DNA from 2 places in the Cobetia sp. D5 genome. Region 1 is predicted to be linked to the other one. Evidence: predicted binding sites of a transcription regulator. Region 1 holds the regulator's gene; the other holds the start of a gene.
The links. Region 1 encodes sigma-54, which starts transcription at its own class of promoters, with help from an activator protein. Its sites were predicted from a motif close to TGGCACNNNNNTTGCTNT; they were not measured.

Region 2: the regulator sigma-54 is predicted to act here: its motif matches at 2,008-2,025, upstream of glnL (nitrogen regulation protein NR(II)).

What each region holds. Positions count from the first base shown of each region.
Region 1 is NZ_CP142020.1:810,048-814,809, reverse strand. It holds gene lptB (LPS export ABC transporter ATP-binding protein) at 1-438, shown strand, start outside; gene U0O11_RS03425 (RNA polymerase factor sigma-54) at 672-2,120, shown strand; gene hpf (ribosome hibernation-promoting factor, HPF/YfiA family) at 2,783-3,091, shown strand; gene U0O11_RS03415 (PTS sugar transporter subunit IIA) at 3,101-3,571, shown strand; gene rapZ (RNase adapter RapZ) at 3,709-4,644, shown strand; gene U0O11_RS03405 (HPr family phosphocarrier protein) at 4,631-4,762, shown strand, end outside.
Region 2 is NZ_CP142020.1:4,118,643-4,123,404, reverse strand. It holds gene glnA (glutamate--ammonia ligase) at 1-638, shown strand, start outside; gene U0O11_RS17120 (DUF4124 domain-containing protein) at 1,090-1,782, shown strand; gene glnL (nitrogen regulation protein NR(II)) at 2,045-3,139, shown strand; gene ntrC (nitrogen regulation protein NR(I)) at 3,136-4,545, shown strand; gene U0O11_RS17105 (deoxyguanosinetriphosphate triphosphohydrolase) at 4,676-4,762, shown strand, end outside.

The DNA of each region.
Region 1 (4,762 bases):
GACAACATCATGGCGATCCTGGAGACCCGCAAGGACCTGGATCGCAATGGCCGCAAGGCACGCCTTGAAGAGTTACTCGAGGAATTCAGCATCACGCACATCCGCGCCAGCGCCGGCATGAGCCTGTCCGGCGGGGAGCGTCGTCGGGTCGAGATCGCCCGTGCACTGGCCACCGAGCCGGACTTCGTGCTGCTCGATGAGCCCTTCGCCGGCGTCGACCCCATCTCGGTGGGCGAGATCAAGAGCATCGTGCGCCAACTGCGCGATCGTGGCATCGGCGTGCTGATCACCGACCACAACGTGCGCGAGACACTCGATATCTGTGATACCGCCTATATCGTCGGCGATGGCCAGATCATCGCCCACGGTGATGCGGACTCCATCCTGGCCAACCAGCAGGTGCGCGACGTCTACCTGGGCCACGAGTTCACGCTCTAGGGTCAGCGGCTGCGCTGAGTCCACCGGAGGCGAAAGCTTCAAAAGCCGCTGCGTGATTTTATCGCGTAGCGGCTTTTTCATGTCTGACATCAGACGCATGCATGACGTCCATACCACCTTGGTGGAAACATGGCATGCAAGTTGCTTGAATATTCACGGCAACCACTTGTCAGTGCCCCGAGTCACGGTATAGCGTAGTAAGCACGTTCCTTTGCCGTGAATTGACTGACTCCATGAAACCCACCCTGCAACTCCGCCTCGGCACCTCGCTGACCATGACGCCGCAGCTCCAGCAAGCGATCCAGCTGCTGCAGCTGTCGACGCTCGACCTGCGTCAGGAGATTCAGCAAGCCCTCGAGTCCAACCCCATGTTGGAGCTCGACGAGGACTACGAGTCGCTGGATGTCGTCGAGACACAGGATTCGAGCGAGATCTCCACTGCCGACTCCTCGAGCGAGATTCCCGAGGAATACCCCCTCGACAGTGACTGGTCGGACCTCTACCAGGACCACGCCGGTAGCCTGACCAGCTCCGGCAGTGGCAGCGGGAGCGAAGAAGGGCCGGACTTCGATCGCAATACCAGTGTCGAGAGCCTGCAGGACCACCTGCGCTGGCAGCTGGCGATGACCGACCTCGATGGCCGTGAACGCCAGATGGCAGAGAGCCTGATCGATGCCGTCGACGGTGCCGGCTATCTGAGCCTGTCACTCGACGAACTGGTCGATGGCCTGCGCGGCCAGGGCCTGCCCGGCCTCAAGGCCTCCGAGCTCGAGCAGGTATTGCTGCGTCTGCAGCAGTTCGACCCGACCGGCGTCTTCGCTCGTGACCTGCGCGAATGCCTGCTGCTGCAACTGGCACTGCTGCCGGATGATCTGCCGCTGCTGGCGCAGGCGCGCCGCCTGGTACGTCAATTCCTCGAGGCACTGGGCAACGATGACCGCAAGCTGCTCAAGCGGCGCCTGAGCCTTGACGATGACGAGCTGGACCACGTCATCCGCCTGGTGCGCGCGCTCGATCCGCGTCCGGCATCCGCCTGGGGCGAGCCCGCCAGCGATTACGTGATCCCTGATCTGCTGGTGCGCCATACCCGCCACGGCTGGCAGGTCGAGCTCAACCCGGAAGCACTGCCCAAGCTGCGCATCCAGCCGGAATACGCCGCGCTGATCAAGCGTGCCGACAAGTCCGCCGACAACACCTTCCTCAAGGACAACCTGCAGGAAGCGCGCTGGCTGATGAAGAGCCTGTCATCGCGCAATGACACCCTGCTCAAGGTCGGCCGCGAGATCATGGCGCGTCAGATCGACTTCCTCGAGCAAGGCGAGGAAGGGATGAAGCCGCTGATTCTGGCCAACATCGCCGAAGTGGTCGAGATGCACGAATCGACCATCTCGCGGGTCACGACCCAGAAGTACATCCACACCCCGCGCGGCGTCTTCGAGCTCAAGTTCTTCTTCTCGAGCCAGGTCGGTGGCAGCGGCAGTGGCGACGCCCACTCAAGCACCGCCATTCGTGCCCGCATCCGCAAGCTGATCGCGGAAGAGCCGGCCCGCAAGCCTCTCTCCGACTCACGGCTGGTCGATCTGCTTGCCAGCGATGGCATCGAAGTCGCACGCCGTACCGTGGCCAAGTATCGCGAAGCGATGGGCATCCCCTCCTCCAGCGAGCGCAAGCGTCTGGCCTGACGCGTCACCTGCGGCTGCCATGCCCCCTGCTCTCACCTCTACAATGGCAGCCGCCGCCAACCTCAAGCGCTGGATTGTCCGCTCATCAGCCTCTGACTTCGCGGGCAGTGGTGCGCCTGTCGCGTGCCCTGTAATCCCGGCAACCACTCGTCAATTACCCGTCATGGCCCATGACGGCGCGCAGAATGATGGTAAAAAACCGCCTTTCCGGCAGCGTCATTTACCGTCAATCGCATGTTTTTAAAGTCACTTTTGCGCGTATTGCACCTGGATGACACCCGAAGAACCTCCCGGAACGCCGCTTGCTCCACGCAATCGAAGCGCCTGAAAGGCGACGTACATGCAGGCATTGGCGACGAAAACCCGCCTTCTTGCGCGTCTTTCACGCACCACCCACCAGACGTGCCCTTGAAGTCCACTCCGATACCCCTCACTGAGTTGAAGACAAGCACTGAGCCACGATGCAGCGCAGCGTTGATCTTTGCGCAAAGCTTGGGCATTGTCGGTACAGACGCTCACGACATCTGATGCCACTGGCAAGGGTGCGAAAACATCGCCAGACGGTGGCCGTCAAGCCTGTTGCAGAGCGTCCGATCAGGGTTTGCTCGTAGTCAAAAAGGGTTACAATTGAATGGCAACCCGCTGGATAAAGGAGCGTGTCCATGCAAGTGAATATCACCGGGCATCATGTGGAACTTACCGATCCTCTCCGCGATTACGTCAACGAGAAGCTCGCTCGCCTCGAACGGCATTACGACAACATCACCAATGTTCAGGTGACACTGTCGATCGAGAAGGAGCGCCAGCAGGCTGCCTGCACCTTGCACGCGGCAGGCGCTGACCTCCACGCCCTGGCAGAAGACCCCAACATGTACGCTGCCATCGACGCGCTCGCCGACAAGCTGGATCGCCAGCTGGTCAAACACAAGGAAAAGTCCCAGGCTCGCTCTCAGGGCACCGGGACCCGTTGACCTTCCGCCATGACACTTGATCAGATCCTTCCCCCCGAGCGCACGCTGTACGGTGTCCCCGGGGGGAGCAAGAAGCGGGTGCTTGAATTCTTCAGCACCTTCATCGCACAGAACATTCCCAGCCTGGATAGCCAGGAAGTCTTCTCGCGCCTGATCGGGCGCGAGAGACTGGGGTCGACCGGCATTGGCCACGGTGTGGCCGTGCCCCATGCACGCAGCCCGCATTGCAAGACGCCAATCGCTGCGTTTCTGAAGCTCGGTGAACCCATCGACTTCGATGCCATCGACGGAGAACCCATCGATCTGCTGTTCGTGCTGCTGGTGCCTGAGGAAGCGGATGAGACCCATCTGACGCTGCTCGGGCAGGTCGCGGAATTGCTCAATTCCCCGACCAATCGCTCGGCCCTGCGCCAGGCAGACAGCCAGCGTGCACTCTTTGAGGCATTGACCCAAGCCATCGCCGAATTACCGGCGCGCTGAATGACAGGCCCGGACATCGTCCGGGCTTTCGTCTTGCTGGCCTCCCATCGGCCGATGTACAGCGCACTGATAGCGGGCAGCCTTCTGCCCCACCCCTGCATTCTTTCGACGTTGACCTCGCCCTTGGAGAGCACTTCATGAAGATCGTGATCATCAGCGGCCGCTCCGGCTCCGGGAAATCCATCGCTCTCCAGGCGCTGGAAGACATTGGCTACTATGCCATCGACAATCTGCCCGGCATGCTGCTGGCGCCACTGGTCGATCAGCTCGAAAAGGACAGCCCGGCGCGCCGGCGCATCGCGGTCTCCATCGATGCCCGCAACCTGCCGGAAGCCTTGACCCGCTTCCCCGAATTGCTCGACAACGTTCGCCAGAGCGGCATGGACGTGCAGGTCGTCTACCTGACCACCGATTCGCGAGTGCTGCTGGAACGCTACTCGGCGACCCGTCGTCGTCACCCTCTGACGCGCGACAACGACCATACCCTGGCCGAGGCCATCGAGATCGAGCAGAAGACGCTCGCTCCCATTCGCCAGAAGGCCGACCTGGTCATCGACTCGACCAACCTGAGCGTGCACGACCTGCGCTCGCGGATCACCGAGCAGGTCGCCCAGCACAGCTCCCGCCACCTGACGCTGACCTTTGAATCCTTCGGCTTCAAGCATGGCGTGCCGACCGACGCCGACATGGTGTTCGATGCCCGCTGCCTGCCCAACCCGTACTGGGACATCAATCTGCGCGGCGATACCGGTCGCGACGACAGCGTGGCCGAATTCCTGCAGCGCTACCCCACCGTCCAGGCGATGCATGACGATATCGCCGGCTGGCTGGAACGCTGGCTTCCCGCCTATCAGGACAGCAACCGCAGCTACCTGACGGTCTCCGTGGGCTGCACCGGCGGCCAGCATCGCAGCGTCTACCTGTGCGAGCAGCTGGCAAGCTACTTTGCCGAGCGCCTGCCTGAGGTACGCCTGCGTCACCGCGAGCTGGGCATTCATACCGCGCTGAGCAACGCGGGTGAGACGATTGGTCAGCAAGAGCATCAGCAGGAGCATCGCGATGGCCTCTCGTGAGCTGACGCTGACCAACCGCCGCGGGCTGCACGCCCGCGCTGCCACCAAGCTGGTCAATTGCTGTGCGCCCTATTGCGCAACAGTGATGGTCAGCCATGGCGAGCGACGCGCCAATGCA
Region 2 (4,762 bases), 930 kb from region 1:
CCAAGCCGCTGGTCGGTGACAACGGGTCCGGCATGCACGTTCACCAGTCCTTCTGGAAGGATGGCGACAACCAGTTCGCCGGTGACGAGTACGCGGGTCTGTCCGAAATGGCCCTCTACTACATTGGCGGCATCATCAAGCACGCTCGTGCCCTGAACGCCTTCACCAATGCGTCCACCAACTCCTACAAGCGTCTGGTGCCGGGCTTCGAAGCGCCGGTCATGCTGGCCTACTCTGCCCGCAACCGTTCCGCTTCCATCCGTATCCCGTACACCGCCAGCCCGAAAGGCAAGCGTGTCGAGGCGCGTTTCCCGGATCCGACGGCCAACCCGTACCTGGCGTTCTCCGCGATGCTGATGGCCGGTATCGACGGTATCAAGAACAAGATCCACCCGGGCGACGCGATGGACAAGAACCTCTACGACCTGCCGGCCGAAGAAGCCAAGTCCATCCCGACCGTGGCCGAGAGCCTCGAACAGGCCCTGACCGCGCTGGACGGCGATCGTGAGTTCCTGACCCAGGGCGGCGTCTTCACCGACGACATGATCGATGCCTACCTCGAGCTGAAGGGCGAAGACGTCCAGCGCCTGCGCATGGCGACTCACCCGCTTGAATTCGACATGTACTACAGCGTCTAAGTACTGCCGGGGTTGAGGCAGACATTCGCTAGTCACGCCATCTGACGGAGTGCCTTCCAGGTGAAGGCAAGCCCACGACGATGACGACAGCAGGGCCATACCGACAGGTGTGGCCCTGTTTTCGTTGTGGCCCTGTTTTCGTTGTGGCCCTGTTTTTCATTGTGGCCCTGTTTCGTTCTATCTCTTTGCTCTGATCCTTTGCTCTGCCCCTGATCCTTTTCCCTGAGATCGGCCATTCTGCTGACAGACCTGCAGGGCGCGGTGGTAGCCTTGCGTGACAGTCAATGCACACAGGCGTCTTGTCGAAGGCCCCAAATGCTGGCATCAACGCGGTAAGCTTTGTAACTTGTTAGCCTTGTCATCAGGCAGCAGGATCGCCTGTCGATAGACCCAACCCGCTGGAGCTGCCTGCGGCTTCTGGCCTCCCATGACTCTCTTCAGGAATCTTCGGATGTGGCCCTTCGTATCCTCCCTGCGCGTCGCGAACCCCGCGACTGACTCGCGTGCACTGCCAGCAGCGCGCCCCGAGCCACTGCAGTGCCTGCTGCTGGCAGCGACGCTGATGCTGTCGAGCCTGTCGTTCGATCTACAGGCGGCCCAGGTCTATCGTCACGTCGATGCCAACGGCAACGTGGTCTTCAGTGATCAGCCTGCGGGCGGCAGCAAGGTGCAGCTGACGCCGCTCAGCGTGGTGCCGTCGACGGAATCCCTGCCGTCGCGGCGCAGCACGCCGTCGCGCGTGACTTCTTCCTCATCCAGCGAGAGCACCCGCACCCGGGCGCCTGCGGTGGATGTGGCCTTCCGTGGCTATACCACCTTCACCATCCAGAGCCCGTCCAACGAGGAGACGCTGCAGACCGGGCAGGCGGGCAATCTGGCGGTGCGCCTGGGGATCGAGCCCAAGCTGCGCCCGGAAGACAAGGTGCGCGTGACCGTGGACGGCGCGCCGTCTCAATCCGCCATGCACAGCACCGTCTTCATGGTGCCGGCGCTGGAGCGTGGCAAGCATGTCATCCAGGCGGAGCTGCTGGATTCCACCGGCCGCGTGCGCCAGACCAGCGAGCCGAAGGTGGTCTATGTGCAGCGCGCCAGCGTCAATCTGCCTCGCAACCCCAACAACCCTGCCAATGCTGGCGGTGGCTAGCAGCGTCTGGGCGGCCTTTTGCTTCGCGCGTTTCTCCTTCGCTGACAGGCCGCCTTCGGGCGGCTTTTTCGTGTCCGGGCCAGTCGATGTCGGGCCGCCTGGCGGTGAAGTGAGGCAACGCGGGTTCGAGTGCGATTTTCCGCCTGCACCATTTTGGTGCCAATATGAGGGGCCAGAAATGGTTGCACAGCATCGGACGCCGTGTTCTCGGTGCCTGCACCAGACTGGCGCGGTTATTGCAGAACAGGGGGACGTACTGCAGATGGCGAACAAACCCATGCATCAACGACTGCTCGAACACCTGAACACTGCCGTGGTGGTGCTGGACTCACAGCTGCAGATGGTCTGGATGAATCCCGCCGCGGAGACGCTGCTGGCGGTGAGTCTGGTGCGTGTGAAGGGCAGTACGCCCGACAACATGACCGGGCTGGATGACACCCTGATCAATGTGCTGCGCAAGGCGCTGGAGGAACAGCACCCCTACACCCAGCGTGAGGCCGAGATCATCAACGCGGCCAATGAAGCGCTGACGGTGGATTTCACCGCGACGCCCATCAGCGCCAATGAACTGCTGGTCGAGATAGAACCGCGTGACCGCCTGATGCAGATCTCGCGCGAAGAAGCGCTGATCGCCCGCCAGGAGGCGGTCAAGGTGCTGACGCGTGGTCTGGCGCATGAGGTCAAGAATCCGCTCGGCGGCATTCGTGGCGCTGCCCAGCTTCTCGAACGTGACCTGCCCGAACCGCAGATGGTGGAGTTCACGCGCATCATCATCGAGGAGGTGGACCGCCTGCGTGATCTGGTCGATCGCATGCTCGGGCCGAACCGGCCGCCGTTGCAGGCACCGGTCAATGTGCATGCGGTGACCGAGCGGGTGCGGGCCTTGCTGCAGGCGGAAGGCAGCGCCATCACCTTGAGCGCCGACTACGACCCGAGCCTGCCGGAGGTGATCGGCGACGAAGGCCAGCTGATCCAGGCGGTGCTCAACATCGCGCGCAACGCCACCCAGGCCCTCAATGAGCAGCCACAGCCCGATTCACCGCAGCCTGACGCCGCCCCCTACGAGATCACGCTGCGGACCCGCGCTCGCCGGCAGTTCACGCTGGGCCATGAGCGCCACCGGCTGGTCTGCGAGCTGGCGATCATCGACAACGGCCCCGGCATTCCGGAGAGCCTGCGCGAGACGCTGTTCTACCCGATGGTCTCGGGGCGCGCCGAAGGCTCAGGGCTCGGGCTGTCGATCGCCCAGGGCATCCTGCACCAGCATCAGGGGCTGATCGAGTGTGACTCGCGCCCCGGCCATACCGAATTCCGATTACTCATTCCGCTAGCCGGCACTTCTGGAGATCACACATGAGCGAGACTGCCCGCGTCTGTATCGTCGATGACGACCGTGCCATTCGCTGGGTGCTGGAGCGCGCTCTGGCACAACCCGACCTCGAGGTGGAAACCTTCGAGCGTGCCGATCAGGCCGAAGCCAGCATCATGCGCCAGTGCCCGGATGTCCTGATCACCGATATCCGCATGCCCGGAACCGATGGTTTGGACCTGATGGCGCGCGTGCGCGAGAAGTACCCGGACCTGCCCGTCATCGTGATGACGGCGCATTCCGACCTCGACAGCGCCGTGGCCTCCTATCAGGGCGGCGCCTTCGAATACCTGCCCAAGCCGTTCGATGTCGATGAAGCGCTGGCGCTGGTACGGCGCGCCGTGGCACATGCCCGTGAATCCAAGGCGCCCGCCGCCGTGCCGGAAGGGCTGACCAAGGAAATCATCGGCGAAGCGCCGGCGATGCAGGAAGTCTTTCGCGCCATCGGCCGCCTGTCTCAGTCGCATATCACCGTCTTGATCAACGGCGAGTCCGGTACCGGCAAGGAGCGCGTGGCCCAGGCGCTGCATCAGCACTCGCCGCGCGCCGCCAAGCCGTTCATCGCGCTCAACATGGCCGCGATTCCCAAGGACCTGATGGAATCGGAGCTGTTCGGCCACGAGAAGGGCGCCTTCACCGGCGCCACGGCGCTGCGCCGCGGGCGCTTCGAGCAGGCCGATGGCGGCACGCTGTTCCTCGATGAGATCGGTGACATGCCCGCCGAGACCCAGACCCGCCTGCTGCGCGTGCTGGCCGATGGCGAGTTCTATCGTGTCGGTGGCATCACGCCGGTCAAGGTCGACGTGCGCATCATCGCCGCGACGCACCAGCACCTGGAAAAGCTGGTCGAGGATGGGCGTTTCCGTGAGGATCTCTTCCACCGCCTCAACGTGATTCGCGTGCATCTGCCGCGCCTGTCGGAGCGCCGTGAAGACATTCCGCGCCTGATGAGCCACTTCCTGGGCGAGGCCGCGCGTGAGCTTTCGACCGAGCCCAAGGTGCTGACGGAGGCCGCGGAGAAGCACCTGACGCGCTTCGACTGGCCGGGCAACGTGCGCCAGCTCGAGAACACCTGTCGCTGGCTGACGGTGATGGCCTCGGGGCGTGAAGTGATGATCGAGGACCTGCCGCCGGAACTGCGCGATGCCAGTGGCACCGAGGCGGCCTCCGGCGATTGGCGTGGTGCCTTCCGCGAGTGGGCGGACCGCGCACTCGCCGCCGGCCACACCCATCTGCTGGAAGAGGCGGTGCCCGATTTCGAGCGCATCCTGATCGAGACGGCCCTCAAGCATACCGGTGGTCGCAAGGGTGAAGCCGCCGAGCTGCTGGGCTGGGGCCGCAACACCCTGACCCGCAAGCTCAAGGTGCTGCTGCCGGCGCTGGCCGAGGACTGAGGAAGGCCTGAGCGGGCTGGAGACAAGGAGAACAGGGTGCCACAATCCCTGTTCTCTTTTTTTATGCGCGTCATTCACCTGTTATCTGCTCGCCGGCGCCAGTGCTCGGCGCCTGCCAAGGAGTTGCCTGATGTCATCGATGAGCTGGGAGCGACTGCTGGAACCGAGTCGCCTGCATGACGCACCGGGCACCGTATCGCGTGAGATGGGGCGGACT